Regions from separate parts of the Mycobacterium toneyamaense genome, predicted to be linked through region 1. Evidence: predicted binding sites of a transcription regulator. Region 1 holds the regulator's gene; each other region holds the start of a gene.

Region 1 (7,928 bases):
CGTCATCGGATCCGGTCCCGGCGGGCAGAAGGCTGCGATCGCCGCCGCCAAGCTGGGAAAATCCGTCGCAGTCATCGAGCGTGGGCGCATGCTCGGCGGGGTCTGCGTGAACACCGGGACCATCCCGTCCAAGACATTGCGTGAGGCGGTCGTCTACCTCACCGGGATGAGTCAGCGCGAACTGTACGGCTCCAGCTACCGGGTCAAGGAACGGATCACCCCCGCCGATCTGTTGCGCCGCACCACGCACGTCATCGGCAGGGAACAGGACGTGGTCCGCAACCAGCTGCTGCGCAACGGGGTCGAGCTGTTCGAAGGCCACGGCCGGTTCCTCGACCCGCACACCCTGGTCATCGAGGACCCCACCCGCGACGAGAACGTCAACATCAGGGCGCGGTATGTCGTCATCGCCACCGGTACCAAGCCGGTCCGTCCGGCCGGGGTGAAGTTCGACGAGGAACGCGTCCTGGACTCCGACGGGATCCTGGACCTCAAGAGCCTGCCGCAGTCGATGGTGGTGGTCGGCGCGGGAGTCATCGGTATCGAGTACGCGTCGATGTTCGCGGCGCTCGGCACCAAGGTGACCGTGATCGAGAAGCGCCCGACAATGCTGGACTTCTGCGATTCCGAGATCATCGAGTCCCTCAAATTCCACCTGCGCGACCTCGCGGTGACCTTCCGGTTCGGCGAAGAGGTGACCGCGGTGGACGTGGGTCCCGGCGGAACCTTGACCACGCTCGCCAGCGGAAAGCAGATCCCCGCCGAGACGGTGATGTACTCGGCCGGCCGGCAGGGGCAGACCGAGCACCTCGACGTCGGCCAGGCGGGCCTCGAGGTCGACAGTCGCGGAAGGATTTTCGTCGACGACAACTACCAGACCAAGGTCGACCACATCTACGCCGTCGGTGACGTCATCGGCTTCCCGGCGCTGGCCGCGACCTCGATGGACCAGGGCCGGCTGGCGGCGTACCACGCGTTCGGCGAGCCCTGTAAGGGCATGACCGACCTGCAGCCGATCGGCATCTACTCCATTCCCGAGGTGTCGTACGTCGGCGCCACCGAAGTCGATCTCACCGACAGCTCGATTCCCTACGAGGTCGGGGTGTCGCGCTACCGCGAACTGGCGCGCGGGCAGATCGCCGGTGACTCGTACGGCATGCTCAAGCTGCTGGTGTCCACCGAGGACCTGACGCTGCTCGGCGTGCACATCTTCGGCTCCAACGCGACCGAACTGGTCCACATCGGCCAGGCCGTGATGGGGTGCGGCGGGACGGTGGAATACCTGGTCGACGCCGTCTTCAACTACCCGACCTTCTCGGAGGCCTACAAGGTCGCCGCGCTCGACGTGATGAACAAGCTGCGGGCGCTGAACCAGTTCAGACGCTAGGCGCTGCAGCCGTCGTCAGGGGCGCCGGTGGCGCGGTCCGCGGGACCGCCCTCCTGGGCTCGCTGATACAGCAGCTGGATCTGCACATCGAAGGGTGACGAGTACGACACGTCGTTGCCGCTGCAGCCACCGCCCTGCAGGCCGCCGACCACTCCCCTGACCTCGGTCGCCGACACCCACGGCGAGCCGCTGGTGCCGTCGACCAGGCCCGGGCAGCGCAGCGCCGGGAACCCGCGGTCGGGGCGTGATGTCGGCGCACTACAGCTGACCTGGTCCCCGCCGTCACCGAGCGGGTATCCCGTCACCGTGATCGGAACGTCGGGGCCCGGTGCGGCGCCGAGCACGAAGCCGCCGCCGGCGTGACGTTCCAGCGTCTCGGTCGTGGCCGCGCCGCCGTGGCTGACGCGGGCGATCGCGTAGTCGGCGGCCGGGTCCTGGCTGCGAACCCAGCGCGGGTCCAGGTACACCGCATCGATGTGCCAGAAGTCGCCGGGCACACCGCCGCGGTAACCGGGCGCGAACGTCGCGTCGAACGCCGCGTCCAGGCAGTGTGCGGCCGTGATGATCAGATTCCCGGCCAGCGAGTCGAGGACCGCGCCACTGCAGGTGTGCACGGAATCGCTGCCCAGGAACACCGCTCCGACGCGCGGATCGGGCCGGGGTCCCGGGACCACGGCCGCGCCGGCGGCGACCGTACCGGGGTCGCCGGCACGGGGATCGGCCTTGATCGCAGGCGGGCTGCACGCGGTGGCCAGCAGCGCGGCGAATGCGCTCACGGCCAGTCGGGTGCGAAGCATCTGTCCGATCTTGCCCGATACCGACGGCACGAGCAGCACCTGGTGCACCATGCGTACTGCGGGCCGACACCGGGAACAACACAAGAATGCGCGACACTTGTAGGAGACACATCCGGCGAGATGTGAACGCACGACGGCAAGGAGTGTGAAGGTGAGCGAGCACGACGGGAACGCGCGCAACGCGAGCGGCCAGCGGCCCGACAACAGCCGGGGCCAGCAGTATCAGCCCGAGCAGAGCGGTATGTACGAGCTGGAATTCCCCGCGCCCCAGTTGTCCGCCGCCGACGGCCGCGGACCGGTGATGGTGCACGCCCTCGAAGGCTTCTCCGATGCCGGTCACGCCATCCGGCTGGCCGCCGAGCACCTGAAGAACACGCTCGACACCGAACTGGTCGCGTCGTTCGCCATCGACGAACTGCTGGACTACCGGTCACGCCGGCCGCTGATGACGTTCACCACCGACCACTTCACCAAGTACGACGATCCCGAACTGAACCTGTACGCGCTGCACGACACCGCCGGGACGCCGTTCCTGCTGCTGGCCGGGATGGAGCCGGATCTGCGCTGGGAACGTTTCATCACGGCGGTGCGGCTGCTGTCCGAGCGGCTCGGGGTCCGGCAGATCATCGGGCTGGGCGCCATCCCGATGGCGGTCCCGCACACCCGCCCCGTCACCATGACGGCACACGCCGGCAACAAGGAGCTGATCGCCGATCACACGCCGTGGGTTGGCGAGGTACAGGTTCCGGCCAGCGTGTCGAACCTGTTGGAGTACCGGATGATTCAGCACGGCCACGAAGCCCTCGGCTTCACCGTGCATGTGCCGCACTACCTAGCGCAGACCGCGTATCCGCCCGCCGCCGAGGCGCTGCTGGGTGAGGTCTCCCGGATCGCGTCGCTGCAGATTCCGCTGCACGCGCTGTCGGAGGCGGGCGCCGAGGTGTACGCCAAGATCAGCGAGCAGGTGGAGGCCAGCGCCGAAGTCGCTCAAGTGGTCAGTGCACTGGAACAACAGTACGATTCGTTCGTCGCTGCTCAGGAAAATCGGTCGTTGCTGGCACGTGACGAGGAACTACCCAGCGGCGACGAACTCGGCGCACAGTTCGAGCAGTTCCTCGCCGAACAGTCCGGTGACGGATTCTCCGATCCCCAAGCCGGCGACGACGGCACTGTCGGCGACTGACCACGCGGTCGGCTTGGCCGACACCATGGGAAGGAGCTGGGACGATGTCCGATGGAAAGCCCAACCTGCACTCGGTGCGCGACGTGACGCCGCGGCTGGAGTACCGCACCATCCATGGTTACCGCCGCGCGTACCGGGTGGCGGGCTCGGGGCCGGCGATCCTGCTGATCCACGGCATCGGCGACAACTCCACCACGTGGGAAACCGTTCAGACGCGCCTCGCCCAGCGGTTCACCGTCATCGCCCCTGACCTGCTGGGCCACGGCCAGTCCGACAAGCCGCGCGCCGACTACTCGGTGGCGGCGTACGCCAACGGCATGCGGGACCTGCTCAGCGTGCTCGACATCGAACGCGTGACGGTCATCGGCCATTCACTGGGCGGCGGCGTGGCCATGCAGTTCGCCTATCAGTTCCCGCAATTGGTCGATCGCCTCGTGCTGGTGGGTGCCGGCGGTGTCACCCGCGACGTGAACATCGCACTGCGACTCGCGGCGCTGCCGCTGGGCACCGAAGCGCTGGCACTGTTGCGAATCCCGTTGGTACTGCCCGCCCTTCAGCTCGCCGGGCGTCTCGGCGGAGCGCTGCTCGGGTCGACCGGCCTGGGCCACGACCTGCCGAACATGCTGCGCATCCTCAACGACCTGCCCGAACCCAAGGCCTCATCCGCCTTCGCCCGGACCCTGCGCGCAGTGGTCGACTGGCGCGGCCAGGTGGTCACGATGCTGGACCGATGTTATTTGACCGAAGCCATTCCGGTGCAATTGGTTTGGGGCACCCAGGATGCCGTCATCCCGGCCGCCCACGGAGAACTCGCCCACGCCGCGATGCCGGGCTCCCGGCTCGAGTTCTTCGACAACTCAGGACATTTCCCATTTCACGACGACCCCGATCGGTTCGTGAAACTCATCGAGGAATTCATCGACACGACGGCGCCGTCGGTCTACGACCGTGATGCGCTGCGCGGACTCCTGCAGACCGGTGTCACCGCGAAGTCCATCGACGCCCCGCAAGATACGAAGTATGCGGTTCTCGACGCCATGGAGACCGACGAGCGCAGCGCGACCTAGCTGCCGTCAGCCCGACGACGTCACACCGCGGTGCGCCCGCAGCGCCTCGATTTCGCGTTCGAAGTCCTCCGCGGACGAGAATGAGCGGTACACCGACGCGAACCGCAGATAGGCGACCTCATCGAGGTCACGCAGAGGACCGAGGATCGCCAACCCGACCTCATGGCTCGGCACTTCGGGAGATCCGGTGGCCCGCACCGCATCTTCGACCTTCTGCGCCAACTGGTTCAGGGCATCGTCGTCGACCTGCCGCCCCTGGCAGGCGCGCCGTACGCCCTTGATCACCTTGTCCCGGCTGAACGGTTCGGTGACGCCGCTGCGTTTGACCACCGCGACGACTGCGGTCTCCACCGTGGTGAACCGGCGACCGCACTCCGGGCATGACCGGCGACGCCGAATCGCCTGCCCTTCGTCAGCTTCTCGTGAATCGACTACACGCGAGTTCGGATGCCGGCAGAACGGACAGTGCATCACCGCTCCTTCGCCGCACCGACAATCGACCGTTTCGAACGGTCTCGAGCCTACCCGTGCCGCTCTGACGCGGCCGGGCGCCGTGCCGATCGACGCGCGCACGGACTGTCCTCAGCCGACCGGCGCGATCAGCGTCTGCCCGGCGTTCAGGGCCACCGACGGGAGCTTGTTCAGCTCCTTGATGCGGTCGACGACGGCACTGACCGGCGCGTCGGGCGCCACCCGCCGCGCGACCTGCTGGATCGACTCCCCCGTCTGCACCCGGACCACCGCGAGCTGCGCGGGCACGGAGGCCGTCGAAGAAGTCGGCTGGACCGCTTCGCCGAACTGCGCCACCAGACCCAGCCACACCGTGATCCCGGCCGCGACCAGGGCCAGCATCACCGTGGTCAACGGGGTGATCGGATTGCGGCGGTGCGAGGCACGCGACGTCAGCACGCCCGTACCCCGGTGCCGGAAGGCCGCGCCCGAGGGACGCGCGCCGGCCGGCCGCAGCCGGGCCTGGCGGTGCCGGTTGACATCTGAACGCCGAGGCACGGTGCGGACGACGACGTCGGTCGGGTATTCGCGGGTGATGACGGTCATGTCGGTTCCTCTCAGGAGTTCGTACATAGGTTCGATCGCTCTTGTGTTCGACTATATCGCCCAAATGTTCGAAGGGTAGAACATGTGATCGAACTGTTGCGAACGATACGACCACCCACCGACAAGTTCCGTACCCCGACTCCGCCACCCCTTTCACGACGTCACCACCGGATCACGCCCGCGACACGCCGAGCCGCCCGATCTCGAACACATGTTTGATGAATCGGGTGCGCTGGGCTAGATTCGTCTCCATGAGCGACAGCACCGATACCCCGGACACCCAGGCAGGCGGACGGTCCAGCAGCCTCACCGAGCGCCAGCGGACCATCCTCGATGTCATCCGCACCTCGGTCACCACGCGCGGTTATCCGCCCAGCATCCGGGAGATCGGTGACGCCGTCGGTCTCACCTCGACATCGTCGGTGGCCCACCAGCTGCGCACATTGGAGAAGAAGGGCTACCTGCGCCGTGACCCGAACCGCCCGCGCGCGGTGGACGTGCGCGGCGCGGACGATTCGACCGGAGCCACCATCACCACCGATGTCGCCGGTTCGGACGCGCTGCCCGAGCCGACCTTCGTCCCGGTGCTCGGCCGGATCGCGGCCGGTGGCCCGATCCTGGCCGAAGAGGCCGTCGAAGACGTCTTCCCGCTCCCCCGCGAACTCGTGGGCGAGGGCTCGTTGTTCCTGCTGAAGGTCGTCGGCGAGTCGATGATCGACGCCGCGATCTGCGACGGCGACTGGGTCGTCGTGCGGCAGCAGAACGTGGCCGACAACGGCGACATCGTCGCGGCGATGATCGACGGCGAGGCCACGGTGAAGACCTTCAAGCGCACGAAGGGCCAGGTGTGGCTGATGCCGCACAACCCGGCGTTCGATCCGATCCCGGGCAACGACGCGGTCGTACTCGGCAAGGTCGTGACCGTCATCCGCAAGATCTGACGCCGGCCAGACCTACAGATGAGCCCCGCTGCAGTCGCTCGCAGCGGGGCTCAGTCGTGACTCCGGTCAGCCGCGGATGAACCCGTTGGTGACCGCGAATTCCTCACTGGCAAACCAGATTTGGACAGGCGCCTCGGCATATCCGGGAGACCCCGGCACCCAGTACAAACCCGACTCCGTATTGGCCTTGATGTCATAGCCCTCGGGCGGCTCGGCACCGGTGGCCACGCGGAACGACATCTGCGCGGTCTCGGGTTCCTCGGCCCCCAGCGCATGGTGTCTGCCGCTGGCGGGACCGGCCACCACCGTCTCCTCCGGCGGTGTCGCGACCGCAGGCGGCTCGTGCACAGGAGGCTCGTCCACGGGCGTCTCGGTGGCCGGTTCCGCTGCCGGTGTCTCAGCCGCCTCGACCTCGGGGGCCTGTTCTTGCGGCTCGGGCGCGCACTCGTCACCGGCCTGGGCGTCGGCGTCGCGGCCGTCGGCCGGCGCTGCCCAGACGCGGTCGCCGGGGTCCCGGGGCCGTAGGCCCGCGAAGCCCGCCAACCCGGCCGCGGTGAGGCCTGCCGCCGCACCGCCGCGACGCAGGGCGTCGGGCAGTTGCACCGATGTCGTCGGCTCGTCGGCGGATTCGTCGGCGTCCGGCTCCGGCTCCGGCTCGGTGGGCTCGGCCGCGTCCACCGGCTGGGCCTCGGCTTCGGCCTGCGCCTCGGGCACCTCCTCGGACCGCTCACCCTCGGCCGTCTCGGCCGGCGTTTCAGTGGGCTGTTCGGCCGTGAAATCCGGGTACACCGTCGGCGCGGTGTCGATGACATCAGGGTTGCTCTGGAACGCGGGGCCGCCGTGCGGGTTGTCGAACTGCTGGTCCTCGGCCGCGTACTCGTCGCCGTACTCGCTGTCGGCGCCGCCATCGGCATACTGCGGGTCGCCGTACTCGCCGTCGCCGAACTCGTGGTCGTCGTAGTCGTACGCGTCCTGGTCGTCGATGGCGTCCTGACCGGCATTCCGCCGGCGCCGCAGCAGTGCCGCGATCACGATGCCGACCACCACCAGCAACAGCGGGATGATCGCCAGCAGCCACCACCAGTGGAACTGGTACCACTTGCCGGACTCATCGGCCTGCGAGGTCACGCCACCCGGCAGATCGACACTGGGCACCTGGAGGCCGCTCAGTTGCGACGCCAGTTCTGCCGGCTCGGTGCTGAACGCACGGCTGGACTTGTTCCACGAGATCGAACCGCCCGTGAACTTCTGGCTGACGACGTCGCCGCTGACGGTCTGATCGGCGGTCGGCGCGCCGAGCTTGCCGGTCGCGCCACCGAGCTTGTCCCACGCCGCGTTCATCGCGCCGCGGACGACGAACGCGCCGTGCTCGGGCGTCCAGAAGATCGCCGGGTTGTCGGCGGCGGCGAACGTGGCGATGCGGCTCGTGGGCGAGATGCCGCCGTCGGTCTCGTTGCTCGCCGGGAATCCGAGATCGCCCTGCGGGCCGCCGGCCGC
Region 2 (7,928 bases), 1.5 Mb from region 1:
AGAGCATCTGCGCGACCTCGGCGTCAACACTGTCGTGGTGGCCGGCTGCAACCTGCCCAACTGTCCGCGCGCCACCCTGTTCGACGCCTCCGAGCGCGACTTCCGCGCCGCGCTGGTCACCGACGCCACCTCGCAGGCGACGCCCGAGCGGCTCGCCGACCTGGCGCTCATCGGCGTCGAGACGCTGACCACCGCCGACGTCGAGCAGGTCTTCCAGGCCGCTGAAACCTCACAGGAACACCAGTGAAGAATTCACGGGGTGAGACCGCACAGTAAGACGCGCCCCTGACCGCCCTCGCGATCACCGCGGTGCTACTGGCCGGCATCGCCGCGGGAGTGATCAACGCCGTGGTCGGCTCCGGCAGCCTGATCACCTTCCCTGTACTGATGGCCGTCGGTTACCCACCGCTGGTCGCCAACATGTCGAACTCCGTGGGACTGGTGCCCGGCAACTTCACCGGCGCTTACGGCTACCGGCACGAGCTCGGCGGCCAGGGCCCGCGCATCCTCCGGCTCGGCGTGGTCTCACTGGCCGGAGCGATAGTCGGTGCGGTGTTGCTGCTCAAACTGCCGCCCGGCGCATTCACCGCGGTCGTACCGTGGTTGATCCTGCTGGCCGGCGCACTGGTCCTGGTGCAGCCCGTGTTGCGCCGCGCGCTCGATGCGCGACGCAGCGCGCCGCGGTCCACTGACCATGCCGCGCCGCTGTACGCGGGCGTGTTCGGGTGTGCGGTGTACGGCGGCTATTTCGGTGCGGCGCAAGGCATCATCATGATGGCCCTGTTCGGATTGTTCGTGTCAGAAGATCTGCAGCGCCTCAACGGTGTGAAGAACATCTCTGTGGGACTGGTCAATTCGGTCGCGGCCATCATCTTCATCGTCGTCGGCCAGGTGGCGTGGCTACCGGCGCTGCTGCTGGCCGTCGGTTCGACCATCGGCGGCTACATCGGGGCGAAGATCGGACGCCGCCTGCCCCCCAACGCCTTACGCGCCTGCATCGTCGTGGTCAGTGTCATCGCGTTCACCGTCATGATGCTCCGGTAGCCGTCATATCACGTACGACAGCACGAAGGCGCCGACCGAGAGTCCAAGCATGCCAAGGCAATTGAGCCAGAATTCCTGCTTGAGAAAATTCGCGCGGTAGTGCGCATAGGCCGCGCACAGGAAGTAGACGATCACGCCGGCGTTGGCCGCCACCCCGATGCCGGGATACTTCAGGCCGGCCAGCAGTCCCGCCACGGCGAGCAGCTTGACGACGATCAGCACCCACCACCAATCCTCCGGAAGACGCACTCCCTCAAGACATCCGCGGATGAATTGCGGCGGGCGGATCGACATCAAGGCATCACCGAAGAGCGCCGCCGCCAAGATCGCGGTGGGCCACCAGTAGTGCGGAATTCCGGTCACTGCTCATCTCCTTGTACTGAATCGTGGATGACGCAACGGACGACGTCGCGCAGCTGGTCTGGCACCGACGCGCCACCCGAGGCGTGGTTGCCACCGGTCATGACGATGCCGAGGTAGGCGAAGTAGACGACCCGGGCCGCGCGCTCCGCAGCAGCATCGGGCAGGCCGGCGCACGCCAGCACATTCCGCAGTTCGGCGACGAGTGCGACGGCGAGGTCGCGGAAGATCGCCGACTCATGGGTGCCGCGGACGATGATCGACGAGTACTGCCGAGACAACGCAGGATCCTCGGCGAAGTACCGGAGAAACGGTGCGAGCAATCCGATCACGGCGTCGACCGCGCCCTCGGGGGTCAACGAATCCTGCGTTCCCCCGCCACTTTGACGGTCACGGTGCACGGCGCCGATCCACTCGTCGAACACCTCGATGAGCAACCCGTCCTTATCGCCGACCCCCATCACCGTGCCAGTGCTGACACCGGCATCGGTGGCGATCTGCCGGACGGTCGTCGCGGCGAAACCCTGTTGCCGGAAGAGCCGTTCGGCCGACGAGAGCACTTTCGCGCGAGTCTCATCGCGCGCCGCCGCTCTGGATTGAACGTGTTCAGTGAACATGTTCAAATGATGCAGTGCGGACATCTGATCGTCAAGTCGACCTCAGGCGACAGGCCCTGGCATACGACCTCGACGAGGTGGATCATCTGGCCCGGCAAACTATTTGACCTCATTGGTCACTTTCGGCACAGGCGTCCCAAACCGCGGTTTCTTGTCGGACCTTCGAACTAGTGTTCGATGCATGGGAATGACCGATCCAGCCGCCGTCGAGGAGGCCTACGCCGCCTACGAGGCTGCGCAGGCCCGGCTCGCAGCCCTGGACTACACCGGCCTGGATGTGCGGACATTGTTGGAGGTGCAGTCCCGCCGCGAAACCCTTAAGTGTGCGGCCGAGGCCGTCGATCACCAGATCCTGGCCGCCGCCCAAACCCAAGCCACCGCCAAAGAGATCGGGGCCAAGGATTGGCCCGAAGTCCTGCATGTGCGGTTGCGGATCAGCCGCGAAGAAGCCCGCCGCCGGGTCCGCGACACGGACAATTTGGGCCCGCGCTCGGCCATCACCGGGGAGCCACTTGGTCCGGTGTGGGAACTGGTCGCCGCCGCCCTGGCTGACGGTGCGATCAATGCCGAGCACATCGCGGTGATCACCTGGTTCTTCGGCAAGCTGCCGCTGTGGGCGGCCGACCCGATCACCCTCGCCCAGTGTGAGGCGGATCTGGTGGCCGATGCGAGGGCCAAAACCCCCGAAGACCTCCGCAAATTCGCGGCGGACTTGTTGTATCGGCTCGATCAGGACGGGCCCGAACCCGACGACAACGAGCCCGACCCGAAACGCTCGTTCGTGATGGGTAAGCAGCGGCCCGACGGACGCACCGACGTCACCGCCCAACTCGACCCCGAAGGGCGGGCCTACTGGGAAGTGTTGTTCGACAAGTACGCCGCCCCCGGCATGTGCGACCCCGCCGATCCGCAGCCCTGCTACTCCGGCACACCCACTCAAGAGCAGATCGACGCGGATACCCGCACCCTCGCTCAGCGCCAGTACGACGCGTTCACGTTCGTGGGCCGGATGATGCTGGCCTCCGGGACGTCGGGTGTGCACAACGGGTTCCCCGTCGCGGTGGTCGGCACCTGCACCGTCACCGACCTGGAGAAGCGTGCCGGGGTGGCGCTCACGCACACCGGGACCAAGCTCCCGATCAGGGATTTGATCCGGATGGCGGCCCAGGGCTCGGACAACTACCTCGCCATCTTCGACGAGCACACCGGCCAACCCCTGTATCTCGGCCGGGCAGCCCGCACCGCCAGCACCGCCCAACGCCTCGCACTGTTCGGGCGCGACCACGGCTGCACCCGCCCCAACTGCACCGCCCCCGCCTCCCGCAGCCAGGCCCATCACCTCACCAACTGGCGCGATGACGGCCTGACCAACGTCGACACCATGACCCTGGCCTGCGGCCGCGACAACCGCCTCGTCGACACCGGCGGCTGGACCACCACCATGGGCCCCGACGGCCGCACCCACTGGACCCCACCACCACTGCTCGATGTCGGCCAACCCAGGACGAACCAGTATCACCACCCGACGCTCTACCCACCCAAGGGCGGAGATGGTGACGACGGTGAAAGCGACAGTCCCACAAGCTGACCCGGCACCCAACGACGCCGGAAGCCCACGCCGACCAACCACGGCGGCAGTACCGCACGCGCCGCGGACGCTGCCTGCACAGACGGATGCCGGCAAGCCTTGGCCCGCAACAGATACGGAACGCGATCGCCGAATTCGTCACCGCCGAAACGCAATAACGGACTTTTGGTATGTCACGATTTGAACGCGCCGAGCTCAGCTAACGCGCGGACGAGATGCCGATGTGTCAGCATGGACCGGTGAGGCCAAGCAAAAGCAAAAGCCGAATCAGAAGTCTGGTCGCAATCCTGGTGCTACCACCAGGATTGATGTCCGCAGCGCTCCCACTGGCAGCACATGCAGCCGACTGCCCCGACGCCCAGGTCGTCTTCGCCCGTGGTACCGACGAAGCGCCGGGACCTGGCGGGGTCGGGACGGCGTTCATCAATTCACTGCGTACCGCCATCAGCCCGAAAACCCTTGACGTATATGCGGTCGACTATCCCGCGACAACCGACTTCCCCACCGCCGTCGACGGAATCCGCGATGCCCGTAGGCAAATCGTGACGACCGCGGCAGCCTGTCCGCGGACCAAGATGGTGCTCGGCGGGTTCTCGCAGGGCGCCGCGGTTGCCGGCTTCGTCACCGCGGGCACCATTCCTGACGGAATCTCCGCCGCTGAGGTGCCGGCTCCCATGCCACCGGACGTGGCGGATCATGTTGCAGCAGTTGCCTTGTTCGGCAAGCCCTCCCCACGGTTCATGCGTGCCATCGGCTCCCCCTCGGTCACCGTCGGCCCGGTTTACCAGCCCAAGACCATCGATCTGTGCGCACCCAACGACCTCGTGTGCGACGCGCACGGGTCGAGCTTCGATGCCCACAACAGTTACGAGGACAGCGGATTGGTCACACAGGGTGTCAACTTCGCGGTGAGTCAACTGCAGGCCGGGTGGGCGGCCGACGCACTGGCGGGACCCGCGCCATGGTCATCGACGACGGTGCAGGCCGCCGATCAGGCCGGCCGCGGTCCCGCGCCTGCCGGGACTCGGCCGACCACCGCGGCGCCGGCCCACATGCCGGCAAGCGCGCCGTGGCTCCCAGGCCCGGAGCAGACCGCACAGGACACAGCGCCACCACAGTAGCGGTCAGCGGAACCGCACGCCCCGGCGCCGCACCCACCAGTCGGCAAACAGCGTCCCGGCGAGCCACACCACAACCGCGATACCTAGGTGCACAGCACTTTTCGTGTCGCGGCCGAGGACGGGCCCGAAGACGTGGGCGACGGCGTTCGGTAGCGACCGCCACAGTTCACGGTGTTCGACGCCGCCGACCGGGTCGGCGACGAAATACAAGGCGTACGGCAACGCCAGCGACGACAACCACAGTGCGATACGGCGCCGGTCACGACGCTGGCCCCACCGCTGCACCAGCGGAACTTCGGCAACCGGCAGCAATACCGACACCGCGTTGCCCACGCCCAGCCAGGACACGATCGGCACCGCGACATTCGGGATCGTCACGCCGAGCCGGGCCGGGGTTTCCAGCCAGACGGTGAGCACTGCTGCGGCCGCAAGCGTGGGAAGTCCGACAAGAATCAGCAGCGCCAGGTTCTTCTGCAGCAATATCCGCCAGGGCGCCGTAGCTGCGTCCAGACTCCGCTGGACCCGATCATGGTCGGCGCCAAGCACATTGGTCGTCGTGGTGTCGGCGAGGACGAAGGACGAGAAGTAGGTGCCGACGAGGATCACCCAGTCTTGATGATGCCGTCCCCCGGAGGTCAATGGCTCCACGGCGAGCCACAGCAGCGCGAGCACGACGTTGGCCGCCACGCCCAGCAGCCAGCTGCGCGGTGGGGTGAAGGCCCACCGCACTTCCGACCACACTGCCGGCAACATCGTCCATCTCCACCGTCAACGCCCCGTCCGCCGCGGAGCCCGTGCGACGATACCGGCAACAAACGTTGCGGTTCCTGTGAGCGCGGTGCCGCCGACACAGATCCGAATGGGGGCGCATGGCCGAACCGCACGGCACCGATCCCAGTGCCCAGATTCAGCCGATCGTCGACCTGCTGGCCCGATCGCTGAATCGCGCGGTGCTACTGGACGACACGGCGATGACGCCGATGACCTTCAGCCGCCAGCTCGGGACCGTCGACGACGTGCGGATGCACAGCCTCCTCGAGCGCACGACGAAACCCGAAGTCATTGCCGAACTTCGAGCCTTCGGAATCGACGACGCCGACCCGGGCGTCGCGATCCCACCGCTCCCCCAGTACGGCATGGTTGCGCGTTACTGCCCTGACAAATGCCGTCAGGGCAGCGCGAAGGAGACGACGTGAGTGGGACACCGGCCCTCAAGAAGGCCCTGAGTCAGCGCCAGCTGTCAATGATCGCGATCGGCGGCCGGCCGCCGCCATTCTCACGTCATCGGTCATCGGGTTCCTGGGTGTCATCGCCTCGGCCTTCTCCCCCGATTTCATCTTCAAGTTCCTGCTGGACTCCAGCGGTGCGGTCATCCTCTTCGTCTACCTACTGATCGCGATTTCCCAGATCGTGCTGCGGTACCGCAATGGTGGCGACAAGCTCAAAGTCAAAATGTGGCTGTTCCCGGTGCTGTCCATCATCACGGCGTTGGCGATGACCGCGATCCTGGTGCAGATGTTCGTTCAGGGCGGTGACAACAGAAGGGCACTGACGCTGAGCCTGCTGTCCTGGGCTGTCGTGATCGGCCTGTTCTTCGCCAACCGCTGGTTCAACTCCCGTCGGCCGGCGCCGGAGCCCGTCACCTCGACCGAGCGGCCGCACCGAGTGCTCGTGCTGGCCAACGAAACCGTCGGCTCGGACGAGCTGCTCGATGAACTGCGTGCGATCGGTGCCGACAACGCCACGACCTATCACGTCGTCGTACCGGTCAGCCCGATCGAGACCGGCGCCGCCGCCTCGCACAGCCCCCTTGACGTCTGGGAAGCCACCAAAGTCCTTGCCCAGCAACGCCTTGACCAGACACTGGCCGCACTGCACTCGGCGAGCCTGGAGGCCGACGGCAAGTTGGGCGACTATCGCCCGCTGCGCGCCCTGGCAGCCGCCGTCGCCGAATTCGAGCCGGACCAGATCGTCATCGCGACGGAGCCGCCGGAGCAGTCGATCTGGCACCGGTTCGACGTGGTCGACCGCGCCCGGTCCGACTACCACATCCCGGTGACCAACGTGATCGCGATGGCGCCCTCCGAGGAGCCTGTCGCGTGACGATCATCGCCGGGTTCAGCGCGTCCCGGCAAGGCAGCGCACCGATCAACCTCGCCGTGCAGATCGCACAGACCACCGGCGAGAAGGTCATCGCGGCGGCCGTTCTCGAGCGCTCGTGGCCACCACGCAACGACCCGGTCGAGGACGAGTACCTGCGGCACATCAAGGCGCAGACGGCCCAGTCCTTGCAGGCCGTCGTCGACGGCCTGCCCGGGCGGCCGGACGTCCCGACGCTGGTGCACGAATCCGGTTCCATCCCAACCGGATTGCTCGAGCTGGCCCAGGAGTTTCAGGCCCGCGCCGTGGTGCTCGGATCGTCGTCGTCCGGCCTACTGGGACGCGTGGCCCTCGGCAGCGTGACGGAGCGGCTGGTGCACACCGCGCAGGTTCCGGTAGCGATCGCGCCGCGCGGATATGCCTTCAGCCACGAACCGATCCGTCGGCTCACTGCGGCCTATGGCGGTGAGGCCGACACCAATGGACTGGTTCGCGCTGCCGCGGAGCTGTCCCGGGACTGGAACGCCAAGCTGCGGATCGTGGCATTCACCGTGCGGCCCGCGTGGGCGTTCGGCGGGCCCTCACTCGAGGTGGGTGCCGAGGACATGGTCGTCGCGCAATGGTCGAAGCGCACGGCCGACGAAGTCACCAAGCAGCTCAACAAGGTTCGTGAAAATCTGGCGGTGCCCGACGTGGACATGGTCGTCAGCAGCGGGCGGGATTGGCAGCAGGCCGTGGAGAACACGGGCTGGGCGCCGGGTGATGTGCTGCTGCTCGGGTCGGGCGCGGCCGGGCAGTCGGCGCGGGTGTTCCTCGGATCGGCCGCGGCGAAGATTCTGCGTCATTCACCGGTCCCGGTGATGATCATGCCGCGCGCCTGAGTTCATCGTCCGACTGGCCAACTATTGCAAGCGCTTGCCGAAATCGACTGCAATAGTTGGCCTTTCGGTGTTTGCGCCTAGCTCTTGCCGTAGGGGGCGGCCTTGACGACCGGGCTGGCGGAGGGGGTCAGCGGCGCGGTGGGAGGCGCCTCCTTGGTGGTCGTCGAGCCATTGGCGCCAACCGGGTTCTCCCGCGCCGGTTCGGCAACCGCCACAG
Region 3 (7,928 bases), 790 kb from region 1:
AACACCAGCATCGCGCCGATCGCCAGCAGCAGCGAGAAGGTGGTCGCCGCCGCGCTGCGCAACCGGATGCGTCCGGGGTCGGCAGCGCCGAGGACACTCGCTCTCCGCACCACCGCCGCTACCTGCACAGGCCAATTCTGCGGCATCAGCCTGTGTGGCATGTCCAGCTCGGTGGACGTCGCGGTTCTGGCTTCGCAGCGTTGCCAACGGGCGTAAGTTACCGTCGTGGCGCGTCGCAAAGGTGGGCTGACCAGCAGGTTGATCAGCGCTGCCATCGCATCGCGGCTAAGTCGCGATGAAGAAGTCGGCGGGATGACGCTGCCGAACGTGCGGCTGTGGCTCGGCGGCGAACGCAATCAGCCACTTGGCGATTCGGTGGTTCTGCAAGTGCGCTCGGCCGGCCTGCCCTGCGATGTCATCGCCACCGGCGAGATCGACGTCCCGCGCCGGATGCGCCAGCCGCGGACACTGCATCTGCGGCCCGCCATGCTGAACCTGCCGCCCTTGCGCAAAGCCACGCTTGCTGTCGAGATTCCTCCCGTCGCGCAGCGCAAGGCCGCTCGCGCACTGAAACGAGGCGAACCCGTCATCGCCGTGATCGAAGTCGAAGCGACGGATAGTCGGGGCAGTTCGGCACGGGTGACGCGGCGGGTGTCGTTGAGTCCACCGTCCCAGCGGCTTTGAGTAGGGCGGGCGGGGCTCGAACCCGCGACCAAGGGATTATGAGTCCCCGGCTCTAACCAACTGAGCTACCGCCCCATCGCGAAGATCGCGGCCACCATGTTCGCATGGCGCCACGGGCGGGCACCCCATGGGCTGCCATCGGCGTTGCGGTCTAAGAGATGCCACGCCGGCAGAGCGCTTCCGCCAGCCGCTCCGTCGACTCTTCCATCTGCGCGCGGCCGATGACCGGCAGGTGCTCCAGCATGTCGGTGTGTCGGAATGCCGACCAGTCGTATGTCTCAGTGACAAGTGTCCGCTCCGGTCCGATCGGCGTGAGCCGCCATATCCAGGTGTGACCCGCAGGTTCCTGGCCGGGTTCGGCGGGGGCCCATCCGACAGCACGGTCGGGCTCGTAACAGATGACGTGGTTCTCGACGCGGTTGCCCGCACGCATGTTCATCACGAACACCGCACCCAATTCGCTGAAGGGGCGATGGTCGGCCGCACTGAGGATCATGCCGCTCGCATCGAGCACAACATGGTTGTCCGGCGTGGTCAGAAACGCGAACACGAGATCTGCACTCGCGTCCACGACACGCGATACCTGTATGCGGCTGTGTTGGATAGCCATCACTGATCTCCTCTGCGAATTCACCGCCTATCTATCGAGACTGCGCACCGCGCCGTTTGTCATCGTGGCTCTGTGTAAACGGGCATCTGATCGGCCCTGAGCGGATGCGTCTCTTTGACCGCACTGCCACCAGGCATCATGTGGAGCGTGACCGACTCTCATCCGTTCGACCAAGCCCTGGAACTACAGCCCGTCGATGACACGCGCATGCGTGGGCAGACGCACCCGGACTGGGCGAACATGGTCGGCCCCTTCGGCGGCATCACTGCGGCGACGCTGCTGCATGCAGTCGAGCTGCGGCCCGACCGCATCGGTGAACCGCTGGCACTCACGGTCAACTTCGCGGCACCCATCGCCGACGGCGAGTTCGATATCGCACTGAAGCCCGCCCGCACCAACCGGACGAACCAGCACTGGATCGCCGAACTCAGCCAGGACGGCGACATCAAGACCACGGCCACCATGGTTTTCGGCATCCGCCGCGACACCTGGTCGGACGACGAGTCACGCATGCCGAGTGCGCCCGGGCCCGAGGGACTCGAAGTCAGCGGCCCTCCCCTGCCATGGGTCAGCCAGTACGACATGCGTTTCGTCGAAAACCCTTTCCCGGCAGAGGATGCCGAGCCCAGTGAGTCCTCGCGGACGACGCTGTGGGTGCGGGACGCCAACCAGCGCGGCCTCGACTTCGCCGCCCTGGCCGCGATGTCCGACATCTTCTATCCCCGGGTTTTCCTGCGGCGCGGCGGATTCTTCCCGGCCGGCACCATCTCACTCACCACGTACTTCCACGCCAATGGGCAGGAGCTCGAAAGCATCGGCGGGGACTACGTATTGGGCAGTGCGCACGCAAATCGCTTCTCGGACGGATACTTCGACCAGAGTGCGCATGCGTGGGCCCGCGACGGCGCGCTGCTCGCCAGCACCCACCAGGTCGTCTACTTCAAGGGCTGACGTCCTCACCGGCGAGCGACTCGTTGCGACGCACGTGGCACTGCCGTCGCGGCATCGGATGCCGTGGCGCGGTGCCGAGTTAGCTTGCGGGCCTGTCTGTTTCACCGTCATCATCGCCGCTCTCGGGTGGGTAGAGCGTGGGATGCCAGTAGTGGTTGGTTCGGGGTTGGCCGACGTCCAGTAGTGGTGGTGGGGTCCAGTGGGCGCGGCCGTTGGCCATGGTGGTGGTCCAGCCGCCGGTGTCGGCGAGGCGGTTGTCGCGGCCGCAGGCCAGGGCAAGGTTGGTGATGTCGGTGGGGCCATCATCGCGCCAGTCGGTGTCGACGTGATGGGCCTGGCAGCGGGAGGCGGGGGCGGTGCAGTTGGGTTTGGTGCAGCCCAGGTCGCGGGCGAACAGGGCAAAGCGTTGGGCGACGGTGGCGGTGCGACGCGCTCGGCCCAGGTACAGCGGTTGTTCGGTGTGGTCGTCAAAGACGACGAGGTAGTGGTCGGCGCCGCGGGCAGCCATGCGGATGAGATCGCGGATCGGTAACCGGCTGCCGGTGAGGGTCAGTGCGTGGCCGGTGCCGCGCTCCAATTCGGCGACAGTGCAGGTGGCCGCGATGGCCACAGGTAGGCCGTTGTGGTCGCCGAGGTCGGTGCCGAGGGCGATGCGGCCCATGGCGGCCAGGGCGTCGTGGTTGCGTTGGTCGGTGCTGCGGGTGTCGTGGTCGATCTGGGCCTGGGTGGGGGTGCCCGATTGGCAGGGTGTGGGGTCGGCGGGGTTGCACATGCCGGGGGCGCCGAGTTTGTCGTGGACTGCTTCGAGGGTGGCGCGTGCTTCGGGGTCGAGCCAGCCGTCCACTTTGGACATGCCGTCGGGTTGTTGTTTGCCGATGCGGAAGCTGCGTTTGCGGGCGCGTTCGGCGTCATCGGGCAGCGGCCCGTCCTGATCGAGCAGGTACAGCAGCGCCTCGGCGGCGGCGCGCAGTTCTTCGGGGGTCTGGTGCCGCGCCCCGGCAACGAGGGACTGTTCGAACTGCCCACGGGTGGCGGGGTCGATCCAGCCGGGGAGTTTGTTGATGAACTGGCCGATCACTTTCACGTGCTCGGTGTTGAGCGCGCCTTCGGCCTGGGCGGCGGCGACGAACTCCCACAGCGGCGGCAACGGTTCGCCGGTCAGCCCGGTGCGGGGCGCCAAATACTGGGCGTCGCGGACCTGGCGGTTGGCTTCGGTGGTGTCCAGGCGCAGCCGGATACGCAGCACCTCGGCCCAGTTTTTCGCGCCAAGTTCTCGGGCCGTGACCTGAGACTGCGCCGCAACCAAGATCCGGTGATCCACCGCCTCGGCCGCACACCTCAACCTCTCGCGGCGCGACTTCAACGCCAACAACGTCGCCACATCCAGACCGCTGTAATCCAGGGACGCGAGCCGCGCGTGCGCCGCTTCGTAGGCGGCGTACGCCTCCTCGACAACAGCCGGATCGGTCAACCCCATACATCGAACATTAGTTCGAACCACCGACAAGAAGCCGCCGCGAATGTGACGCTAGTTACCCACTGTGACCAGCGCAAACAAAGTGACCAAAGTTTTTCAGAGAGCTCCCGAAGAACGCCTAGGAGAACACCGGCTGCCCGTCGGCTCCGAGCAGATAGCGCTCGGTGCCCTCGCTGACCCGCGGCGCGTCCCCACCCAACGCGACGGCAATCTTGTTGATGCCGTTGCGCATCACGTCGAGGGTGATCTCGGTGGCCTCCGCGTCGGAGAAGTGCGCCCGTACGCCCGCGGCAACGTCGGCCGGTATCCGCGACGGCGTCCACACCAGGGCGTCGACGTAGCGCAGCGCGGCTTTCTGCCTCTCGTCGAGCAGCGTCGACGACTCGTACAGCTCGATCTCCGAGTACAGCGACTCATTGCCGCCGGCATCCAATGCTGTGCCCTCGCGCAGCGACTTGCACAGCCGGCAGTTGTGCGCGGCCGCGCCGCGCAGTCGCACCACCTCGGTCATCACCGGATCGAGTTCGCGACGCGCCCCTACCGAACTTGCGAAGCGGTTCAACAGCAGGTCCACCGGGTCAGTGTCGTGGTCCCAGCCGTCGGGATCGGCGATCGGCGGCAGCCCGAGCGCCGCAAATCCGGCCCGCACTCGCGGCACGAAGTCCGCGACGTACATCAACGCCACGATGCGAAAACTGTTGGCGCCCAGCGCTGCAGTGAGCTCTCCGCGCTGAGCCACAGAAATCACCGACACGTCGGTGCTGAACTGCTCGGCGAACTCAGCCACCAGCGGCTCGGCGTCGGACACGGGCCCGAACACTGCTTCATAGGGCAATGGCGCGAGGCCCAGGGTCTCGGCACACGTCTGCCGCATCGCCGCGTTGAGCCGCCGATCGGCGGGTGGCGACAGTGCGATCAGGGACGTCAGTAGCTCCTCCACACCCCGGATTATTGCCGCGATGAGACCATCGACGCATGAGTTCGACCGTCTCGGCCGCATTCGCCTCCGACAACGCTGCTGGTGCTCACCCACGGGTGTTGGAGGCGATCGTCGCCGCCAACCAGGGCCCGGTGAGCTCGTACGGCACCGACCCGGGCACCGAACGCGCAGCGCAGGCCCTCAGAGCGGCCTTCGGGGCCCCCGATGCCGAGGTCCTGTTCGCGCTGACCGGCACCGCGGCCAACATCATCGCGCTGGCTTCGGCAGTGCGGCCCTGGCAGGAAATTCTGTGCAGCGATATCGCGCACTCGTTGCTCGACGAAGCCGGTGGGCCGGTACGAATCGCGGCGGCACAACTGACACCACTACCGAGCGATGACGGCCTGATCTCACCGAAGGAGCTCGATCGACACATTGCGCGCCGCGGCGAGGTGCACCACTCGCAGCCGCGCATCGTCACCATCACCCAGTCGACCGAGAACGGCCGCGTCTGGTCGCCCGCCGCGCTGACGGAGTTCATCGACTACGCCCACCAGCACGACCTGCTGGTCCACGTGGACGGCTCGCGGGTCGCCAATGCCATTGCCGCCCTTGGTATCAGTCCACAGGAAGCCATCGGTGACGCCGACATCGTCACGGTTGGCGGCACCAAGAACGGCATGCTGTTCGGCGACGCGGTACTGATCCGCCGGCCCGCACATTTCGAGGGAATTCGCTTCGTACAGAAGCAGATCGGCCACCTCGCCAGCAAGCACCGCTTCATCTCGGCTCAGTTCGAGGCCATGCTGCACGACGATCTCTGGTTGCAGACGGCAGCCCACGCCAACCGCATGGCGGCGACATTGAGCGCCGGATTCGCGGAGGCAGGGCTGCAGCTGGCGGCGCCGACCGAGGCCAACGAGGTGTTCGTCATCCTCGACGCCGCGACCACAGCGCGTGTCCGGGAGCGGTTCGCGATCCATGCTCCCGACCCGCTGAGACCGATCGTGCGCTTCGTCTGCTCCTGGGCCACCACCAACGACGACGTCGCCGGGGCGCTGAAAGTTATTGCGCCTGACTGACCGACGACATGTGGAAGTCCGGAATCCGCAGTGACGGCATCTGGGCCCGGGTGGCCCAGTCGCCCCATTCGCGCGGCAGCGTGGTTTCGCTGACGCCGGCCTCGGTCGCGCGCCGCAGCAGGTCCAGCGGACTCTCGTTGAACCGGAAGTTGTTGACCGCGGCCGTCACTTCCCCGTCCTCGATGAGGTAGACGCCGTCACGCGTCAGGCCGGTCAGCAGCAGCACCGTCGGATCGACCTCACGCATGTACCACAGCGTGGTCAGCAGCAGGCCGCGTTCGGTGCCGGCGATCATGTCCGACAGACTCACCGTGCCGCCCGTCATCAGCAGATTGTCGGCCGGCACGGCCACGGGCGCGTCGAATTCGGCTGCGGCAGAACGCGGATACGCCAACGCGTTCACGACACCGTCGCGAATCCAGTCGACGCGACCGATGTCCAAGCCGTTGTCGAACACCGACACCCGCTCCGACGAACTCGACGTCGCCACGAACGGCAGGCAATCCAGCCCGGGCGCAAAGGGATCCGAGTACAGCGTCAGCCCGAGGTCGGTGAGCTTCTCCCCCACCCGGGTGCCGCCCGGCGCCGACAGCGCGGTTCGGCCTTCCTGCGCGCCACGACCGTCCATGCTCCAGCCGAGGTAGATCATCATGTCCGCGACGGTCGACGGCGGCATCAGCGTCTCGTACCGACCGGCGGGCAACTCGACGGTCCGCGAGGCCCAGCCGAGACGCAGGCACAGATCGTCGAGCATGGAATCGACTGGCACGTCGACGAAGTCGGCGGTACTGACGCCCGCCCACGCGCTGGCACCATCGCGTTTGGCGTTGATCTCCACCGAGCCCGTCGGTTGGGTGAACCGCCGCCGGATGCCACCGGACGTCGCCAGGTACGTGGTGTCGAGTTCGTGCCGCGCGAACCCGTACAGCGCGTCGCTGCGGTGGAAGCCGTCGACCAGACGCGTGGCCACGTTCCCGAACACCGAGGCACCGGTCAACGGCGACGGTGCGTCCCAGTCGTCGGAGGTCTCCACGCCGGCCAGCGGCGGCGCGCTGTCACGCGCCTCGGGCGCCGCCTCCGCGGCGTCCTGCGACGCCGCCACCAGGCCCGCGATGGTCGACGGATCGACCTCACTGGACTTCACGACGCCGACCCGGGCCTTATCCCCTTGGCGGACAATCGAAATGACGGTGGTCTCGCGGCTCACCGACTCACCGTTGGTGGTCATGGTGTTGCGGGCCCAGCGCAGTGACGCGGTGGACCTGTCGGTCACCAGGACGATGGTCTCGTCGGCTCGACCCCGGCGGGCAGCCTCGTCCAACACCAGGTCGACAACCTGCGGTGCAGCAGGGCGAGCGTAGCGACCGGGAGAATTATTCAGCATCAACGCCCCGATTCAGTTCGCGTGTTGAGCACATTGATTCCGCGGAACAGCGCGGACGGGCAGCCGTGGCTGACGGCGGCCACCTGGCCGGGCTGGGCCTTGCCGCAGTTGAACGCGCCACCGAGTCGCCAGGTCGACTCTCCGCCAACGGCTTCCATCGATCCCCAGAAGTCGGTGGTGGTCGCCTGGTAGGCGACGTCGCGCACCTGGCCGTCCAGCTTGCCGTCGCGGATCTTGAAGAACCGCTGCCCGGTGAACTGGAAGTTGTACCGCTGCATGTCGATTGACCACGATTTGTCGCCGACGATGTAGATACCGTTCTCGACCCGGCTGATCAGATCCTCGGTGCTGAGGTCGTCAGTACCCGGCTGCAGCGAGACGTTGGCCATCCGCTGGATCGGCACATGATGCGGCGAATCCGCGTACGAGCAGCCGTTGGACCGGCTGACCCCGAGCTTCGGCGCGAACACGCGGTCCAGCTGATAGCCGACGAAGACACCGTCGCGCACCAGGTCCCAGCTCTGCGCGCGGACGCCTTCGTCGTCGAATCCGATGGTGGCCAAACCGTGTTCGACGGTGCGGTCGGCGGTGACGTTCATGATCGGTGACCCGTACTGCATGGTCCCCAGCTTGTCCGGGGTGGCGAACGACGTACCGGCGTACGCCGCTTCGTAGCCGATGGCCCGGTCGTATTCGGTGGCGTGGCCGATGGATTCGTGGATGGTCAGCCACAGGTTGGTCGGGTCGATCACCAGATCGGTGGGACCGGCCGTCACGCTGGGCGCCTTCATCTTCTCGGCCAACAGCGTCGGCAGCTCCGC
Region 4 (7,928 bases), 1.7 Mb from region 1:
CGCACCGGGCGCGCGAACACGTGCAGGCCCGGCGCAAGCGGTTCACGCCCGACACCGCGAAGTCCGCAGAGGTGACAGCCCAGTTTCTGACGGCAGCGGCGACCGGTGACCTGGACGGCCTGATGACGCTCCTGGCTCCGAACGTCACGTGGACCGCGGACAGCGACGGCAAGGTCAGCGCCGCCCGCAGGCCGGTGTTCGGCCCGGACAAGGTCGCGCGACTGCTGCTGGGGCTCATGCGTGGTGTGTCGGAATTCCCCGAGGCGCGCGCCGACCTGGCGACGTACAACAACGCCCCGGCGCTGGTGCTGTACCTCGGCGAGAAGCTCGAGGGCGTCATCCTGATCGAGGTCGAGGACGGCAAGATCAGCCACTTCTACGCCGTGCGCAACCCCGACAAGCTCGGTGGGGTGCTGGTCGAGCGGGAGATCCGGCGGACCGTCTGACAAGCTGTGGGGCGTGCGAGTCGAGCGGTTGGCCGACCTGGGCGACGCCCCCGGGGTGTTGAAGGCTGTCGCCGACGCCGCCGCCCGCCGCGGCCTGCCACCGCCGGCCGCGCTTCTGGGTGACTGGTTCGGTGCGACGGCCGTCATCGCGCCGAGCGTCGCCATCGAGCCGGTGGCCGCCACCGAAGTCTTCGACGCGCCAACGGGTTCCGGTGAGGCGATCGGTGGCGGCTGGTTCGGCTACCTGTCGTACCCGGACGGTGGTCACCGGATCCCGGCGGCTGCCGGCGGCTGGTCGGACTCGGTGCTGCGGCAGGACGCCGCCGGGCACTGGTGGTACGAAAGCCTTTCCGGGGCAGCGCTTCCCGACTGGCTGGCCGCCCTGGAGCCGGCGGCGCCCGCGCCGTACGCGATCGACTGGCGGGCGCCGGACCGCGCCGGCCACCGCGCCGGCGTGCTGTCCTGCCTCGACGCGATCGCCGCGGGCGAGGTGTACCAGGCCTGCGTCTGTACCCGCTTCACCGGACGGCTGTCCGGCGCGCCCATCGACTTCTTCGTCGACGCGGTGACGCGGACCGCGCCCGCCCGGGCCGCGTTCGTCGCGGGCGAGTGGGGCGCTGTCGCGTCGCTGTCCCCGGAACTGTTCCTGAGCCGCCGCGGCGAGGTCGTCACCTCCAGCCCCATCAAAGGCACTCTCCCCCTTGATCGTCCGCCGTCGGAGCTGGCGTCGTCGGTCAAAGATGTGGCCGAGAACATCATGATCGTCGACCTCGTCCGCAATGATCTGAGCCGCGTCGCGACGACCGGGTCCGTCCGGGTGCCGCAGCTGCTGGCAGTCGAGCCCGCGCCGGGCGTCTGGCATCTCGTGTCGACGGTGGCCGCGCGGGTTCCGGTCGACACCCCGATGGCAGCCGTGCTCGATGCCGCGTTCCCGCCCGCGTCGGTGACCGGCACCCCGAAATGCCGAGCCCGCGAACTCCTCGCCGACTGGGAGCCGTACGACCGCGGAATCTATTGCGGGGCGGTCGGTTTGGCGTCACCCCTGGCCGGCACCGAACTCAACGTCGCGATCCGCACCGTGGAATTCGACCCCGACGGCGGAGCGATCCTGGGGGTGGGCGGTGGCATCACCGCCGACTCCGACCCGGACCGCGAGTGGGAAGAGTGCCTCCACAAAGCCGCCGCCACCGTCAGCCTCTCCCTGTCTCGCGAGCAGTCCGCTGCAAGCGGGCGGTACCCTGCGCAAAATTGGGTCGATCGACACTGATCTAGCTACCCGACTCTCTTAGGCCTCGGATCCCAGTCACCTGGTGACTGGGATCCGAGGCTTTAGTGCGATCTAAGCGAGTCGGGTCGGTTCACGCGGAGATTGGCGGCGAATTTCGTGATCGCCTGCGAAGCATCGCAGGCGATCGCCCGCGTGGCGCATCCCAGGCCCGCACCGGCCGGACAGTCGACCCACAGAAAACGTCAGCAGAGCCTTTTTCAACACTTTTATGTCTCACGGGCCTTCAGGACCGCGTCGTAGAGCTCGCGCCGGGACGGCGCACCGGGGTTCTCGGCGATCACTTGCGCGCAGGCATCTTTGACGCGCGCGCCGTCGTCGACCAGTTCCTGAACCAGCGCGACCAAGCTGTCGATGTCCGCCACCGGCGTCGCCCCCGCCAGCACCACGGTGATCTCGCCGAGCACGCCGTCGGCGGCCCACTCGGCCAGTTCCGCGAGGCTGCCCCGGCGAATTTCCTCGTGGGTCTTGGTCAGCTCACGGCACACCACTGCGCGCCGGTCCGGCCCCAGCACGGTCACCGCCTCGGTCAGGGTCTCGGCCAGCCGGCGCGGTGACTCGAAGAACACACACGTCCGGCGCTCGCTCGCGAAGCCGGCCAGCCACGCCGCCCGGCCCTTGCGCGGCGCGAAACCCTCGAAGCAGAACCGGTCCGACGCCAGCCCGGACACCGCCAGCGCCGTCGTCACCGCCGACGGGCCCGGCAGACACGACACCGGCAGCCCGGCCTCGGCGCACGCCGCCACCAGCCGGTACCCCGGATCGCTGATCAGCGGCATGCCGGCATCGCTGACCACCAGCACGGTCTCCCCGGCGGCAATCGATTCGACAAGCCCCGCGACCCGGGATGCCTCGTTCTGATCGAAGAAACTCACGACGCGCCCGGCGGGCCGGACATCCAGCGACGCGGCCAGCGCGCGCACCCGCCGGGTGTCCTCGGCGGCGATCACATCGGCGGTGCCGAGCGCCTCGATGAGGCGGGCCGAGGCGTCACCGGGCTGGCCCAATGGAGTCGCCGCGAGCAGCAGCCGACCAGCGCCAGCGAGCGGACCAAGTGCTGATGTCACACGGGACAGCCTAAGCTCGCTGACGTGACCGCCCCCGCCCTCGACGCCTCCGACGCCGAGCGCGAGGTCCCCGTGATCAGTCCGGCGCCACTGACGCCTGCCGCCGATTTCGGCCCGACCGACCGGCTGCGTGGCTGGACCATGACCGCGGTGATCACCGCGCTGGCCGTCATCACCCGGTTCCTGAACCTGGGCTCGCCGACCGACGCGGGCACCCCGATCTTCGATGAGAAGCACTACGCGCCGCAGGCCTGGCAGGTGCTGCACAACAACGGCGTCGAGGACAACCCCGGCTACGGCCTGGTGGTGCACCCGCCGGTCGCCAAACAGCTGATGGCCATCGGCGAGTGGATCTTCGGATACAACGGCGTCGGCTGGCGGTTCTCCGGCGCGGTGTGCGGCGTCATCCTGGTGCTGCTGGTGGCGCGGATCGTGCGGCGCATGACGCGCTCGACGCTGCTGGGCGGCATCGCCGGGCTGCTGATCATCGCCGACGGCGTCAGCTTCGTCTCGGCCCGCACCGCGCTGCTCGACGTCTATCAGGCGGTGTTCATCGTGGCGGCGTTCGGCGCCCTCATCGTGGACCGCGACCAGGTACGCGCCCGGATGCACGTCGCGATGACCGAAGGCCGGATCAACGAGACGGTGTGGGGCCCGCGGCTCGGCGTGCGGTGGTGGCGATTCGGCGCCGGCGTGCTGCTGGGGCTCGCGCTGGCGGTCAAGTGGTCGGGCCTCTACTACATGGTGTTCTTCGGCCTGCTGACCGTCGCATTCGACGTCGCGGCCAGGCGCGCCTACCGCGTACAGCGGCCCTGGCTGGGGACGCTGCGCCGCGACGTCGCGCCCGGGATGTGGGCGTTGACGCTGGTCCCAGTCGGGGTGTACCTGGCGTCGTACGCGCCGTGGTTCGCGTCGGAGACCGCGATCGACCGGCACATGGAGGGCCGGAACATCGGCGACGGACCGTTCGCGACGCTGCGCTCGCTCTGGTACTACACGCACGACGTCTACCGCTTCCATTCCGGGCTGACCAATGCCGCGGGCAACCACCACCCCTGGGAATCCAAGCCGTGGACGTGGCCGATGTCGCTGCGGCCGGTCCTCTACGCCATCGACAACAACAACGTGCCGGGCTGCGGCGCACAGTCGTGCGTCAAGGCCGTCATGCTGGCCGGCACGCCGGCGATGTGGTTCATCGCGGTGCCGGTGCTGGCCTGGGCGGTGTGGCGGACGTTCGTCAAACGCGACTGGCGGTATGCCGCCGCGCTGACCGGCTACGCCGCGGGTTACCTGCCGTGGTTCGCCGACATCGACCGGCAGATGTACTTCTTCTACGCAACGCCGATGGCGCCGTTCCTGATCATCCTGATCACGCTGATCCTCGGCGACATCTTGTATCCGAGATCGACGGAACCGGAACGACGAACACTCGGGCTGCTGGTCGTGTGCTTCTACGTGGCGCTGGTGATCACCAACTTCGCCTGGATGTACCCGATCCTGACCGGTCTGCCGATCTCGCCGGCCACCTGGAACCTGGAGATCGTGCTCCCGTCCTGGCGTTGACCCTGCGTCTGGGGCGCAAGAGCGCGAGTGGCGAACGCCGCCACCGCGGAGTCAACGGAACGGTTCCGACACATCGAACGCCTGTGCGATAAGATTGCGGGGTGTCCTTGGCGGTTCAGGGTTCGCTGTTCGACCATGCCGAACGGCGCTGGCTCGGTGACGGCGCCTGGGTCGACGTCCGCGCCGGCTGGCTGACGGGCGCCGACACGCTTTTCGACGAGCTGCTGACCGCCATCCCCTGGCGTGCCGAGCAGCGCCAGATGTACGACAGGGTGCTCGACGTGCCGCGGCTCGTCAGCTTCCACGACCTGGCGCAGGACCGGGCGCCGCATCCCGGGCTGGCCCGACTGCGGGTGCGGCTCAACGACGCCTACGCCCACGAGCTCGGCGAGCCGTTCACCACCGTGGGCCTATGCCTCTATCGGGACGGCAACGACAGCGTCGCCTGGCACGGCGACACCATCGGGCGCAGCAGCACCGAGGACACCATGGTCGCGGTGCTGAGCCTCGGCGCGACAAGGGTTTTCGCGCTGCGTCCCCGCACCACGGGCGCAGACGGCAGACGCACCAGCGTCCGGCTGCCGCAGGGGCACGGCGACCTGCTCGTCATGGGCGGGTCGTGCCAGCGCACCTGGGAGCACGCGGTGCCCAAGACCGCCCGTCCCACGGGGCCGCGGATCAGCATCCAGTTCCGGCCGCGCAACGTGCGGTGACTACTGGCCCCGCACCGCGGTGACCGACTTGGTCAGCAGCTCCGTGGCCTTCTGCGTGTTCACCGGGACGACGGGCTTGTCCGGCTCGACGAGCGAGTTGGCGGTGACGATCACCAGGAATCTGCCGAAACCGCCGACGTAGTTGTAGAGCTGACCGGCAGCCGGCTTGCCGGCCGCCACCGTCTCGAGAATGCGGTGGGTGCCCAGCGTCTTCACGCCGTCGATGGGCGGGGCGGGCACCTCTTCGACGAGGCCCCGCACCCCGGCGCCGGAGAAGGCGACCTTCTTGCAGCCGTCGCCCGGATCGGCCGGCGCGATCGGTTCGGACGTCTCCACTGCCAGGATGACGAACCGGTTGCCCTGCCCTTCCGCGGTGACGGCGGTCATGTTGCCCTTGGCACCTGGGGAGACGGCCATGCCGGAGGCGAACTTCGCGCAGTCCGGCGGCTCGAACTTCAGGCCCGGCGGCAGTGTCTGCGGCGCGAACGCGCGTGGGTCGATGCCCGTCGGCGCGACGGTCTTGACCTGGTAGTCCGGCCCGAAAGTGCCCTTCAGATCAAGGATTTTGGTGATGTCAGGGTCGGCGGCCACCACCTGGGAATGGGACGTGCACGCCGCCACCAGACCGGCGGAGGCCACCGCGAGCACCGTTCTGCGCATTGTGGCGAATCTACCGGGCGATCCCGTCGGCGGCCGGGATGCCCCGCACCGACCGCACCGCCGCGTCCAACAATGTCGCCGGGAGCTGCGCGGGCAGCGGCGGCGCGACGGCACCCGGGTCGGTCACCAGGGTGATCGAAACCGCCAGTGCGTCCACGTAGGCGATCAGTGTCGTTGCCTGTGAATGGGTTTGCGCGCCGTTTTCGACGCTCGTGGTGATGTGGGCCGTCAGGCCCAGCGTGCGGGCGTCGGCGACCTGGGGCGCGTCGGTGAGGTCGACGGCGGCGCGCGCCCGGTTGGTGCTCAACGTCCAGCTCTGGCAGTCGCCGACGAGCTCGGGCGCCGGGGCGACGGCCGGCGCCGCGATCGCGTACACGATGCCACCGGGTCCCGATGCCGACCAGCCGCGAACCCCGTCAGCCGGTGCGGCCAACAGCGCCGCGCAGTCCGGCGGGTCGGCGGCCGACTCCGCGGACATGCCCCAGAAGGTTATCGGGGCGGCGGGCGCGGGCAACGCCCCGAACTCGTAGCCCTGCAAATCTTTGGGGAGGTGCTGACGCATCTGGCCGATCGCGGCGGCGTCGGCCGGTTTCGCGGCCGCCGGGGTGGTGGGCCGCGTGGGCGGGGTCATCGACCCGCACGCGGCGCACAGCAGAACCACTGCCGACCACGCGAGTGCGCGCATTTGCTGTTGATAGCACGGCGAACGCGCCGACCCCTGCCGATGCCCGGCGCCACGCCGACACGACTTTTGCGGATGCGGCGTTGCACCGGAAGCTGACCCAAGCGGCTTCGTCCGCCCCGTAGTCTGCAACCGACGACAGGAGACGGAAATGTTGCCGATGAGGGTTGCCGGCGTTGCGCTGGCCGTGACTGTGACTGCGCTGGGCGCAAGTGCCTGCAACTCGGATTCGAAGCCGGCGTCGTCGTCGACGTCCAGCAGCGCCTCGAGCACCAGCGCCGCGGCGGCACCGACCTCCGCGGCACCGAGCGCACCCGCGGTTCCGAAGAAGACCATCCGGGACTACCTGCACGAGAAGAACATCACCGAGCAGCAGCTGCACCCGGGCGATCCCGGTGCCCCGATGCTGACCATGCCGCTCCCCCAGGGCTGGGTGGACGCCGGTCCGCTGACGCCGAAATGGGCCTGGAGCGCAAGCAAATTCGATGACCCGGCCATGAAGGCCGACCCGCCGACCATCATCGTGCTGATCTCGAAGTTGCCCGGCGCCAATGCCGACGAGGTGTTGCAGTACGCGCCCGGCGAGCTGCAGAACCTGCACAACTGGCAGGACGCCGGCACCAACTGCGAGGCCATGCTCGCCGGTTTCAAGGCCTGTCAGGTCGGTGGCATGTACACGCAGGACGGCAAGGACCGGCTGATGGCCCAGAAGACGGCGGCCATCCCGACCAAGGACGGCGTGATCGTGCTGCAGATCAACGCCAGCGGCACCAAGGAGACCATCGCACCGCTGATGGATGCGACGTCGTCGATCGACAAGTCGATGAAGATCACCGTGCCCTGAGGTGCCTGAGCTCAGGCGCGGGAGAACGCCGATGCCGCGGCCACCTGCTCGGCGGTCGGCCGCACCCCGGTATACCGTTCGAACTGTTCGGCGGCCTGCAGGGCGATGACCTCGGCGCCCGTGATCACCGGCACCCCGGCCGCGCGCGCCGCGCGGACCAGCGGGGTTTCCGACGGCAGTGCGACCACGTCGAACACGGTGCGCGCCTTGGCAATAACGTCCGGATCGAAGGACAGGTCGTCGGCTTCGGCGCCACCGGCCATCCCGATCGGGGTGACGTTGACGACGATGTCCGCGCCGCCTGACGCGTCGGCCGCGTAGCGGTACCCGAGCCGGTCGGCCAGCCGGCCGCCGGTGTCCGGGTTGCGCGCCACGATGGTGCCCGCCTCGAATCCCTTGTCCCGGAACGCCGCCGCCACCGCGCTGGCCATGCCGCCGCTACCGCGGATGAGCAACGAGGCGGCCGGGTCCAGGCGGTACTCGTCGATGAGCCGGGCGATGGCCAGGTAGTCGGTGTTGCAGGCCGTCAGCCGGCCGGCGTCGTTGACGATGGTGTTGACCGAATTGATCACGCGCGCCGACTCTTCCAGCTCGTCGACGAGCGCGATGACGTCTTCTTTGAACGGCATGGACACCGAGCAGCCGCGGATGCCCAGGGCCCGGACCCC

What was found. Region 1 encodes LexA, which represses DNA repair genes until DNA is damaged. Its sites were predicted from a motif close to CGAACANNTGTTCG; they were not measured.
Region 2: a site for LexA is predicted at 2,039-2,052, ahead of ACZ5IQ_RS20205 (HNH endonuclease signature motif containing protein). Genes of this name have one in related genera too.
Region 3: a site for LexA is predicted at 3,727-3,740, ahead of ACZ5IQ_RS09175 (HNH endonuclease signature motif containing protein). Genes of this name have one in related genera too.
Region 4: a site for LexA is predicted at 4,436-4,449, ahead of ACZ5IQ_RS04470 (alpha-ketoglutarate-dependent dioxygenase AlkB). Genes of this name have one in related genera too.

The regions. Positions count from the first base shown of each region.
Region 1 is NZ_AP040333.1:2,679,810-2,687,737, reverse strand. Features, by position in the region: gene sthA (Si-specific NAD(P)(+) transhydrogenase) at 1-1,387, shown strand, start outside; gene ACZ5IQ_RS12965 (trypsin-like serine peptidase) at 1,384-2,235, opposite strand; gene ACZ5IQ_RS12960 (proteasome assembly chaperone family protein) at 2,426-3,367, shown strand; gene ACZ5IQ_RS12955 (alpha/beta fold hydrolase) at 3,412-4,434, shown strand; gene nrdR (transcriptional regulator NrdR) at 4,441-4,905, opposite strand; gene ACZ5IQ_RS12945 (LysM peptidoglycan-binding domain-containing protein) at 5,017-5,490, opposite strand; gene lexA (transcriptional repressor LexA) at 5,742-6,431, shown strand; gene ACZ5IQ_RS12935 (LGFP repeat-containing protein) at 6,498-7,928, opposite strand, start outside.
Region 2 is NZ_AP040333.1:4,194,033-4,201,960, forward strand. Features, by position in the region: gene ACZ5IQ_RS20185 (cysteine hydrolase family protein) at 1-247, shown strand, start outside; gene ACZ5IQ_RS20190 (sulfite exporter TauE/SafE family protein) at 310-1,044, shown strand; gene ACZ5IQ_RS20195 (DoxX family protein) at 1,048-1,398, opposite strand; gene ACZ5IQ_RS20200 (TetR/AcrR family transcriptional regulator) at 1,404-2,021, opposite strand; gene ACZ5IQ_RS20205 (HNH endonuclease signature motif containing protein) at 2,203-3,609, shown strand; gene ACZ5IQ_RS20210 (cutinase family protein) at 3,918-4,730, shown strand; gene ACZ5IQ_RS20215 (hypothetical protein) at 4,734-5,483, opposite strand; gene ACZ5IQ_RS20220 (hypothetical protein) at 5,600-5,926, shown strand; partial or broken gene ACZ5IQ_RS20225 (amino acid permease) at 5,955-6,833, shown strand; gene ACZ5IQ_RS20230 (universal stress protein) at 6,830-7,711, shown strand; gene ACZ5IQ_RS20235 (hypothetical protein) at 7,789-7,928, opposite strand, start outside.
Region 3 is NZ_AP040333.1:1,894,441-1,902,368, reverse strand. Features, by position in the region: gene ACZ5IQ_RS09200 (FUSC family protein) at 1-146, opposite strand, end outside; gene ACZ5IQ_RS09195 (hypothetical protein) at 313-684, shown strand; tRNA gene ACZ5IQ_RS09190 (tRNA-Ile) at 686-759, opposite strand; gene ACZ5IQ_RS09185 (SRPBCC family protein) at 836-1,318, opposite strand; gene ACZ5IQ_RS09180 (acyl-CoA thioesterase) at 1,442-2,245, shown strand; gene ACZ5IQ_RS09175 (HNH endonuclease signature motif containing protein) at 2,325-3,722, opposite strand; gene ACZ5IQ_RS09170 (carboxymuconolactone decarboxylase family protein) at 3,841-4,683, opposite strand; gene ACZ5IQ_RS09165 (threonine aldolase family protein) at 4,698-5,723, shown strand; gene ACZ5IQ_RS09160 (metallopeptidase TldD-related protein) at 5,707-7,107, opposite strand; gene ACZ5IQ_RS09155 (TldD/PmbA family protein) at 7,107-7,928, opposite strand, start outside.
Region 4 is NZ_AP040333.1:934,247-942,174, reverse strand. Features, by position in the region: gene ACZ5IQ_RS04490 (RNA polymerase sigma-70 factor) at 1-446, shown strand, start outside; gene ACZ5IQ_RS04485 (aminodeoxychorismate synthase component I) at 460-1,713, shown strand; gene rsmI (16S rRNA (cytidine(1402)-2'-O)-methyltransferase) at 1,941-2,798, opposite strand; gene ACZ5IQ_RS04475 (dolichyl-phosphate-mannose--protein mannosyltransferase) at 2,823-4,361, shown strand; gene ACZ5IQ_RS04470 (alpha-ketoglutarate-dependent dioxygenase AlkB) at 4,463-5,074, shown strand; gene ACZ5IQ_RS04465 (DUF5642 family protein) at 5,075-5,734, opposite strand; gene ACZ5IQ_RS04460 (DUF5642 family protein) at 5,745-6,419, opposite strand; gene ACZ5IQ_RS04455 (LpqN/LpqT family lipoprotein) at 6,568-7,260, shown strand; gene ACZ5IQ_RS04450 (shikimate 5-dehydrogenase) at 7,272-7,928, opposite strand, start outside.